2 regions of the Brevibacterium sp. H602 genome follow, and region 2 is predicted to be linked to the other one. Evidence: predicted binding sites of a transcription regulator. Region 2 holds the regulator's gene; the other holds the start of a gene.
The links. The regulator LexA, encoded in region 2, represses DNA repair genes until DNA is damaged. The targets are predictions, from matches to a motif close to TCGAACANNTGTTCGA.
Positions count from the first base shown of each region.

Region 1: ACSBQT_RS12425 (HNH endonuclease signature motif containing protein) is a predicted target of LexA. The motif match lies at 1,661-1,676, and genes of this name have one in related genera.

Region 1 is NZ_JBPIZD010000015.1:41,429-45,856, reverse strand. Features, by position in the region: gene ACSBQT_RS12435 (GNAT family N-acetyltransferase) at 1-70, opposite strand, end outside; gene ACSBQT_RS12430 (MATE family efflux transporter) at 67-1,383, opposite strand; gene ACSBQT_RS12425 (HNH endonuclease signature motif containing protein) at 1,734-4,428, shown strand, end outside.
Region 2 is NZ_JBPIZD010000011.1:85,953-90,380, reverse strand. Features, by position in the region: gene hflX (GTPase HflX) at 1-323, shown strand, start outside; gene ACSBQT_RS10130 (ATP-dependent DNA helicase) at 320-2,290, shown strand; gene lexA (transcriptional repressor LexA) at 2,357-3,112, opposite strand; gene ACSBQT_RS10120 (LysM peptidoglycan-binding domain-containing protein) at 3,347-3,685, shown strand; gene ACSBQT_RS10115 (histidinol-phosphate transaminase) at 3,824-4,428, shown strand, end outside.

The sequences.
Region 1 (4,428 bases), on a different contig from region 2:
CGGCGGAGGTGTCCTGCGAATCAGCGGAGGTGTTCTGAGAATCATGAGCGTCAGTGTGTGCAGCGTTCATGAGATTCCTTTCTCGACGGCGCGTTCGATCCACGCCCGGTTGCGTACTCGCCAGCCCAGTGTCAGGGCGCGGAAACCGACGAATCCGATGCAGAAGCCGGCCCAGAGCCCGGGTGCTCCCGGCCAGATGTTGATGATCGGGATGAGCAGAATCGCGTATCCGATCACAGCGACCAATTGTGCCAGAGCCAGATACTTCGCGTCCTCAGCTCCCATGAGCACTCCGTCGAGAACGAACACGTACCCGGCGATCGGCATGCTCAGGGCGAGGACCGGCAGGAGTGCGGCCAGGGCCGAGACCACCGCCGGGTCGGAGGCGAAGGCGCGGGGGATGATTCCGGAGCCCGCGAACAGGACGACGCCGACCACGATGCCGAAGACGATCCCCCACAGGCACAGGCGGCGGTTGATCGCGGCGACCGCCTCGGTGTTCTTCGCCCCCAGTTCGAGGCCGATCATCGCCTGGCCGGCGATGGCCAAGGAATCGAGGGCGAGGGCGAGAGCGAAGAAGATGCTCTGAGCGACCTGGATCGCGGCGAGGTCCGTCGTGCCCATCGCCGTGGCCAGGAGGACGAGGAGGATGAGGGCCGCGCGCAGCGAGGCGTTGCGCACCAACAGCCATCCGGAGGTCTTCGCGGAGGTGAACACACCTGTCCAGTCAGGGCGGATGCTGGCGTGGAGGCGACGCGCCGCGCGGATGGAGATGGTGAGGTAGACCGCGCACATTCCGGCCTGCGCGATGACCGTGCCCATCGCCGATCCCGCGACTCCCATGTCGAGGCCGTAGATGAAGAGGGCGTTGAGGCCGATATTGACGATGCAGCCGGCGGCCGCGACGATCAGCGGGGTCTTCGTGTCCTGTAGACCGCGCAGCAGTCCGGTGGCCGCGATGACCATGAGCATGAACGGCAGACCCCACCACGAGATCGCCAGATAGGAGTGTGCGCCAGCGGTGATGGTCGGATCCGGGTCGAAGGCCTCGATCGCCGTATTCAGCAGGGGCAGTCCGATGATGATGAGCAGGACGGAGGTTCCCAGTGCCAGCCAGATTCCGTCGAATCCGGCCGTGATTGCGCCCGGTCGGTCCCCCGATCCCATCCGTTTCGCCACCCGCGGTGTGGTGGCATAGGCAAGGAATATCATCAGACCGAGCACCGTCTGCAGGATCGTCGAGGCGATCGCCAGCGATCCCAGAGCACCGGCACCGAGGTGGCCGACCATGGCCGTGTCCGTGAGCAGGAAAATGGGTTCGGCGATCAGGGCTCCGAGTGCGGGAAGAGCCAAACGGAGAATGTCTTTGTCGATCGCTGCCACGCCCCGATTCTAGCGAACCTGTTGTGCGGTGAGTCCGTCAGGAACCAGTTGTGCCGTGAGCCTGTCGCGAACCGGCGGTGCGGTGAGTCCGTCGCGATGGATCACTGCACAGCAGTTGTGGGTTCAAGCCCGATCGAAATGTCATGTCAGTGCCGAACTGTAGAGTCAGGGGACAAACAGATCAGTCTTGATTACTTTGAGAGCGAATTAGTTTTTCACAATCCTAATAGTTTTTTTGTTCTATTTGTAATCGGATTGTGACATCCATTCATGGCGATAGACCATATAATTGAGACAGGCGACTTCCCTGACGACTGACTTCCACAGAGGCGTGGAGAGGTGAGAGGCCGATGAAGAACATCGGAGACAGCGACGGACGGGTATTCGGCCTGCCCGCCGCTCCCCCTGCGGAGGCGGACGGCCGAACTCTGTCCCAGTTCCGCCGCGCTCACGGACTTCGCGTGGAGGTCGCCGAGGATTACGAACTCGTCGACCTGCTGGATGCCTATACGCGGAGCAGCCTCGCGCAGGTCAATTCCCTGATCGCCACCAGTCATGTCGTGGCGCAGGACGTCGCCTACGCTCTCGGGCTCAAGGACGGTCAGCTCGACGCGGTCTACGAGTTCGCGTCGTTCACGGAAACGTCGACCCGTTACTCCTCTCCAGAATCACGCAGCACAATTGCCGCTCGCCACGAGAGGAAGGCTCAGACCGAAGCAGCCGACAGCAGTCCCGTCACGCGCCAAGGCATCAGCGACGAAGCCATCGACCAGAAGATCTGCGCCGTCGACATTCCCTCCGAGGATCTCTTCTCCACTCGCAGGACCTGGACCAACAGAGAGAATCTGGCATGGGCCCAGGCTGCGGCTCAGGTCGAAGCGGAATCTGGAACGAAAATCGGCGTCAGCGCCGGTCCGAAGAAGGACCGCGCCGCCGGTCGCCGCCTCCGCCGAGTCCGGAAGTTGGCCGAAGAGCTCTTGTCCGACCCCGCACTGCTGCCTGACTTTCCCGGTTTTGACCCGGAACTGACTTTCTTCACATGGCTGCGCGGCAGCATCGAGCCGACCGAGGCAGGCGTGTACTCAAGTCTCCTCGGCACGACCACGAGCAAGTCGCTTCAACACATGACCTCGTCGATGACGCTGGCGCATGGTCTTCCGCGGTTCCTCAAGCGCTGCCTGGCTGGAGACTTCACGATCGAACATGTCGACTGTGTGACTCGTGCATGCCGCGACCTGCACTTCAAGCACTTGCCTGCGATGGACGACTACCTCGCGCACAGGCGCGCCGACATCACGATCGAAACTTTCAAGCGCTCGCTCGCCCTGCACATTGCAGTGCTTCAACCGAGTGAGGATACGTTGAAGAGTGTTTCGCTGCGTCGCCGAGTTGACTTCTGCACCGGTGACGACGGAACTGCCTACCTCACGCTGACCGGTCCCGCCCCGGAGCTTCAAGCTTGTTTCAGGAGGCTCGATGCATTCGCTCGTGCAGTGCACAAGAACAATACAAGTGCGTTCTCGAACCAGCTCAAGGCAGGCGACTGCTTTGATGAGGAGCGTTCGGTCTCCGCTCTGATGTTCGACATCCTCACGCGCACCCGTCCTCAGCTGAAACTGCGCATCATCAGCACGAACGAGGCAGACGGCTCGTCGACGAGCTCCGACTTCTCCCTCGACGGACTCTTCGCTGGACCGGATGGAGTGCCGATGCACGAGGGCGAGTCGCTGCTCGATTACATCGAGCGGGTCTTCGACGATATGGACACGAACGGTGACGAAGGACCGACCGGTTCACGTATCGCCGAGACAGATGGATCCAGCCGCCAGACGCCCGTGTCGCACGGTGATTCCGACCGCGCAGCACGCCCGCTGCACGATGATCCCTTCTACCAGGCACCCGCACGCACCACACCGGCCGACCGCGTCTTCGAATCACAGCTGCTCGAGGCCATCCTCAGCAGCAACAACACCACGGATCGCGTCAAGGCAGACGGGCTCTCGGCTCTCGTCGGTTCGCGTGCCAGCGGAGGTCGCCCCACGGCCGAGGGCACCGCTGCCGCAACCGCGAATAGTGTCGACGCTTTCGACAATCCCATCCTCGATACCGGCGAGCGCCGCATCAGCTTCGAATTCCTGCTCGACATGCCGACCAGCGAGTATTGGTTGGCGAATCAGGCCAGCACCTTCATCACGGTTCCTATGCTGACTCTGCTCAGTCAGTTCCAGCCGGACGGCAATGGATCGCCACCACCGACCGTCGATCCATCGGGTTCGCCGCTGCCAACCGTCGATCCCCCAGATCAGCAGTCATCGCCCACTACACCACCGATACCAGAGCCAACCGACCCAATTTCACCGCTCACAGATCCCCCGTCTGATTCTGCGTCGACATCTCCCGACGCACCGCTGACCTCAGAAGAGGTGTGTGATCTGGCGGGCATGCTTCCAGACGGTTCACCGATACCTGCGGATATGGCACGACGGGTCGCGGGTTACTCCACCACCTGGACTAGGCTGCTGACCGACCCCGCGACCGGAACACCGCTCGATGCGAAGGCAACCTCCTACGCGATTCCCAACAGTGTGCGCAAAACTCTCGTCGCCCAGTTCGTGACGTGCACATTCCCCGGGTGCACACAGCCCGCTGAAGTGACAGAGGTCGACCATATTGATCCGTTCAATCACTCCGACCCGACCCAAGGTGGTCTCACCCGCTTCGGAAATCTCCATTGCCTGTGCAAGGCCCACCACCTGCAGAAGACCAACGGCAATTTCGACGTGCGGATGACTGAGCCCGGCCACCTCGAGTACGTGTTCCGGCAGGGTGTCACCGCAGAGGTCATCTCCCCGGACAACCCCATCAGCGTCGAGCATGCGCGGCTGTTCCTCGAACGATTCGGCAGCGGCCTGTCTCGACAGGTCCGAGCAGTCACACCGGAGCGGTCGAGCACAGAGGATCTGCTTGCCCACGAGTACGTCCCGGCGCCCGAACGCGATTCTGACATCGAGCGTGAACCTGACGTTGACCGTGGATCTGACGCGG
Region 2 (4,428 bases):
ACAAGGCAGATATCGCCGAGGAGGCCGTGATCACCGGCCTGCGCGCGGAGTATCCCGACGCCCAGTTCGTCTCCGCAGTCTCGAAGGAAGGGATCGATGACCTCATCGAGGCCATCGAGAACCGCCTTCCCGTCCCGGACATCGACATGACCGTGCTCATTCCCTATGAACGCGGTGACCTCGTGTCGAAGATCTACGCCCTCGGCACGGTCGAACACGAGTCGCACGGCACGGAGGGCACCAGCCTGCAGGCCAAGGTGCCGACCGAGCTCGTCGACGAACTGCGCGAATTCCAACGTCCGGACCTGGTCATCGACGAGTGAAGGCAGTCGACACCCTCCTCGAATCCGCTGTCGGCGCCATCGGCGGATCGCCACGCGAGGGTCAGCAGGAGATGGCGCAGGCGGTCGCCTCGTCGCTGGACAAGGGAATCCATCTGCTCGTGCAGGCGGGAACCGGCACCGGCAAATCTTTGGCCTACCTGGTGCCGGCGGCCGAGTACGTCACCCGCACCGGCGGGAAGGTCGTCGTTTCAACGGCGACCCTGGCCCTGCAGACGCAGATCATCCACCGCGACCTGCCCCGGCTGTTCAAGGCCGTGAAGAAGGACCTCGATCCGCTGCCCCGGGCGGCACTGCTCAAGGGGCGCCGGAACTATGTGTGCAAGCACAAGCTCGCCGGCGGGTACCCCGACGAGGGCGAGGGCATGCTCTTCGACCTCGGTGCCGACGCCGAGGCGGGACGCAAACCCACCGAACGCTCCGGGCTGGGGGAGGAGATCCAGCGGATCCGCACCTGGGAGAAGACCACTGACACCGGCGACCGCGACGATCTCCTACCCGGCGTCAGCGATCGTGCCTGGTCACAGGTGTCCGTCAACGCCTTCGACTGCCTCGGTTCGAACTGTCCGCTGTTCACCGAATGCTTCGCCGAAATCGCCCGGAACAATGCCGCCGAAGCCGATATCGTCGTGACGAACCATGCCCTGCTGGCCATCGACGCCTTCGGGGAATCGAACGTGCTGCCCGAACACGATGTCATCATCATCGACGAGGCCCACGAGCTCAAGGACCGGGTCACCAGCGCCCTGTCCGGGCAGATCAACACGAGCATGCTCTCGGCCGCGACGAGTTCCGTACGCAAACACACCACCGTCCAGGACGGCGTCGTGTCTCTGCTCGACTCCGCCGCGGCGGCACTCGAACGTGCGCAGACCTCGGTGCCCGAGGGGCTCATCCTCCACATGAGCGAGACGCTCGGACTGGCTCTGGCGCAGATCCGCGATTCTGCCCGCCAGATCATCAACGACATCGGCGGCAAGACCGAGGAGGCCGACGCGGGCCGGCAGATGGCCAAGGCACGCTGCCAGGAGATCTTCGAACTCGCCGAACGCTTCTGCGACCCGGGAAAGAACGACGTCATCTGGCTGTCGCGTTCGACCTTCCGCGAGAAGGAGACGACGAATCTCGTCGTCGCACCCTTGAGCGTGGCCGGGACCATGCGCAACGGCATCTTCGAAGAATCCACGGTCGTGGCCACCTCGGCGACTCTGTCCCTGGGTGGCAACTTCGACGCAGTGGCAGCCTCGTTGGGACTCTTCGGACCCGACGCCCCGAAATGGGACAGCCTCGATGTCGGATCACCCTTCGACTACGGCAAACAGGGCATCCTCTATGTCGCCTCCCACCTGCCCAAGCCCGGACGCAGCGGACTGAGCGTAGAAGCACTGACCGAACTCGAACAACTCGTCGAATCCTCGAACGGCGGGGCACTGGGCCTGTTCTCCTCCCGGGCGGCGGCCCACGCGGCAGCCGAACACCTGCGGAAGAAGTTCGATTTCCCGATCCTGCTCCAAGGCGATGACGGCCTGCCGGCGCTGGTCTCTCAGTTCACAGCCGACGACCAGACCTGCCTGTTCGGAACCATGTCACTGTGGCAGGGAGTCGATGTGCCGGGACGGACGAACCGCCTGGTCATCATCGACCGTCTGCCGTTCCCCCGTCCCGACGACCCGCTCATGCAGGCGCGGGCACGCGATGCCGACCAGCGGGGAGTCAACGGATTCATGGCGGTGTCGGCCACGCATGCCGCCCTGCGCCTGGCTCAGGGAGCCGGACGCCTCATCCGGTCGACCAAGGACAGGGGAGTGGTGGCCGTGCTCGACTCGCGGCTGCGCTCGGCCCGGTATGCCGGGTTCCTCGTCAATTCGATGCCGCGGATGTGGCCGACGACGAATTCCGGCCTCGTCCGCAAGAGCCTGGCGAGGCTGGCCGAAACCGACGAAGGATGACACAAAGGCCCGCGACCGATTCGGTCGCGGGCCTTTGCGTTCAGACTGCGGAGAGCCGACGGAAGATCAGAGGCGGCGGATGACGGCGACGACGAGGCCCATGATCTGCGCGTAGGTGCCGTCGATGGGTTCGTAGTTCTCGTTCTGCGGCATCAGCCACTGCTGACCGGCCTTGCGTTTGAGGGTCTTCACCGTGGCCTCGCCGTCGAGGAGGGCGGCGACGATCTGACCGTTGTCAGCGGTGTGCTGCTTGCGCACCACCACCCAGTCGTCGTGGCAGATGGCGGCTTCGATCATCGAATCGCCGACGACCTTGAGCAGGAACATCTCACCGGAGCCGACGACCTGGGTCGGCAGGGAGAAGACATCGTCGACTTCCTGCTCGGCCAGGATCGGGCCACCGGCGGCGATGCGTCCGACGACGGGCACCTGCACGGTGTTGTTGGCGAGCTCCTCGTACTTCGCGCGCTCTGCCTCTTCCTCTTCGAACGGATTGACCACTTCGATCGCACGCGGGCGCTTCGGGTCGCGGCGGACATAGCCGAGGCGTTCGAGCTGGGAGAGCTGGTGGGCGACGCTGGAGAGGGAGGCCAGCCCGGCGGCCTTGCCGATCTCGCGCATGCTCGGCGGGTAGCCGTTGGTCACGACCGCGCGTTCGATGGTCTCAAGCACGAGACGCTGACGGGGAGTGAGGCGGAAGTCGCCCTCACCGGATGACCCCTCAGGGATCTGGACGACGTCGTCATCGGTGCGAGCGGCAGCGATCTCGCTGGCAACATCTTCGTTGCGAGGCCTGCCTCTGCCTCGTTTGTTCTGAACCATTGCTCGTTCCCCTTCGTTCTATTCCCTGCCGCTGAACGCCGTGATCTCCGCTTCGGAAATTCTCGTGTCAGTGCCGACTGAGATGGTTCTGACAGATCAATCAACAACGCTGGTTCCCTCTCATTGTCGCATAGATGTTCGAGTTGGACTGGACATTTGTTCGATTGGCATGTTGAATAGAACAGACGTTCTACCGATTACTGGTGGAATCGTACGAATGAAAGAGGTAATGCGATGTCTGCACAGAACACCGAGCTGCACCTGACCCCTCGTGGACGCCAGGCTGTGCGCCTTCTCCGGACCCTGCTCGTCGCTCTCGTCGTCATCGGCGGAGCGGTCCTCCTCGCCACCCAGTCGTTCTCGGCAGCTGCCGTCGCCGAATCGGAGACGGAGAGCATCGGCATCGACGCCGAGGCAGTCGTCGTCGGTGAGGGCGAATCGCTGTGGACCGTGGCTTCGAACCTCGGCATCGACCGCGACACCCGCGATGTCGTTGCCGATATCGTCGAGCTCAACCACCTGGACACACCGACGGTTCACCCCGGCCAGACCCTCGACGTCCCCGTCCGCTGAGGTCGGACCCTGCTCGACCGGCAGGGCGCCGGCCCGACCGGCACCGCGCTGACCCGTTCGATCGGGTGAGCCGACCGGCGTATCTCGATGCCCGACCCGCCGCCCGGGCGGCGGGGGCCTCTCGGTAGAATGATCGCCGTGGGAAACATCGACTCTCTGCCAGTGCGTTCAGACCTCGTCGGCCTCAAGCCCTACGGGGCTCCGCACCTCAATGTGCCGGTCCAACTCAACGTCAACGAGAACGCCTATCCGCTTCCGGACGTCGTCGCCGACAGTATGCGCGCCGCCGTCGACGATCACTTCGCCGGACTCAACCGATATCCCGATCGCGAATTCACCGCACTGCGCGAACACCTCGTCACCTATCTGGACGGTGTGAACGAACGCGCCAGAGACTCCGTCGACCTCGACCCCTCCATGATCTGGGCCGCCAACGGCTCGAACGAAGTGCTCAGCCATATCGTCCAAGCCTTTGGCGGACCGGGCCGCACCGTCGTCGGCTTCACCCCCTCCTATTCGATGCACCCGCTCATCACCACGGGCACGGGTGCCGAATGGCAGCACGTCGAACGCAAGGACGACTTCACCCTCGACGCCGAGACGGTCGCCGCCGAGGTGGCGCGTGCGAACCCGGACATCGTCTTCCTGTGCACCCCGAACAATCCGACCGGGACCTCGATCGGTCTCGACGTCATCGAAGCCGCCTACGACAACTGCGCAGGGATAGTCATCGTCGACGAGGC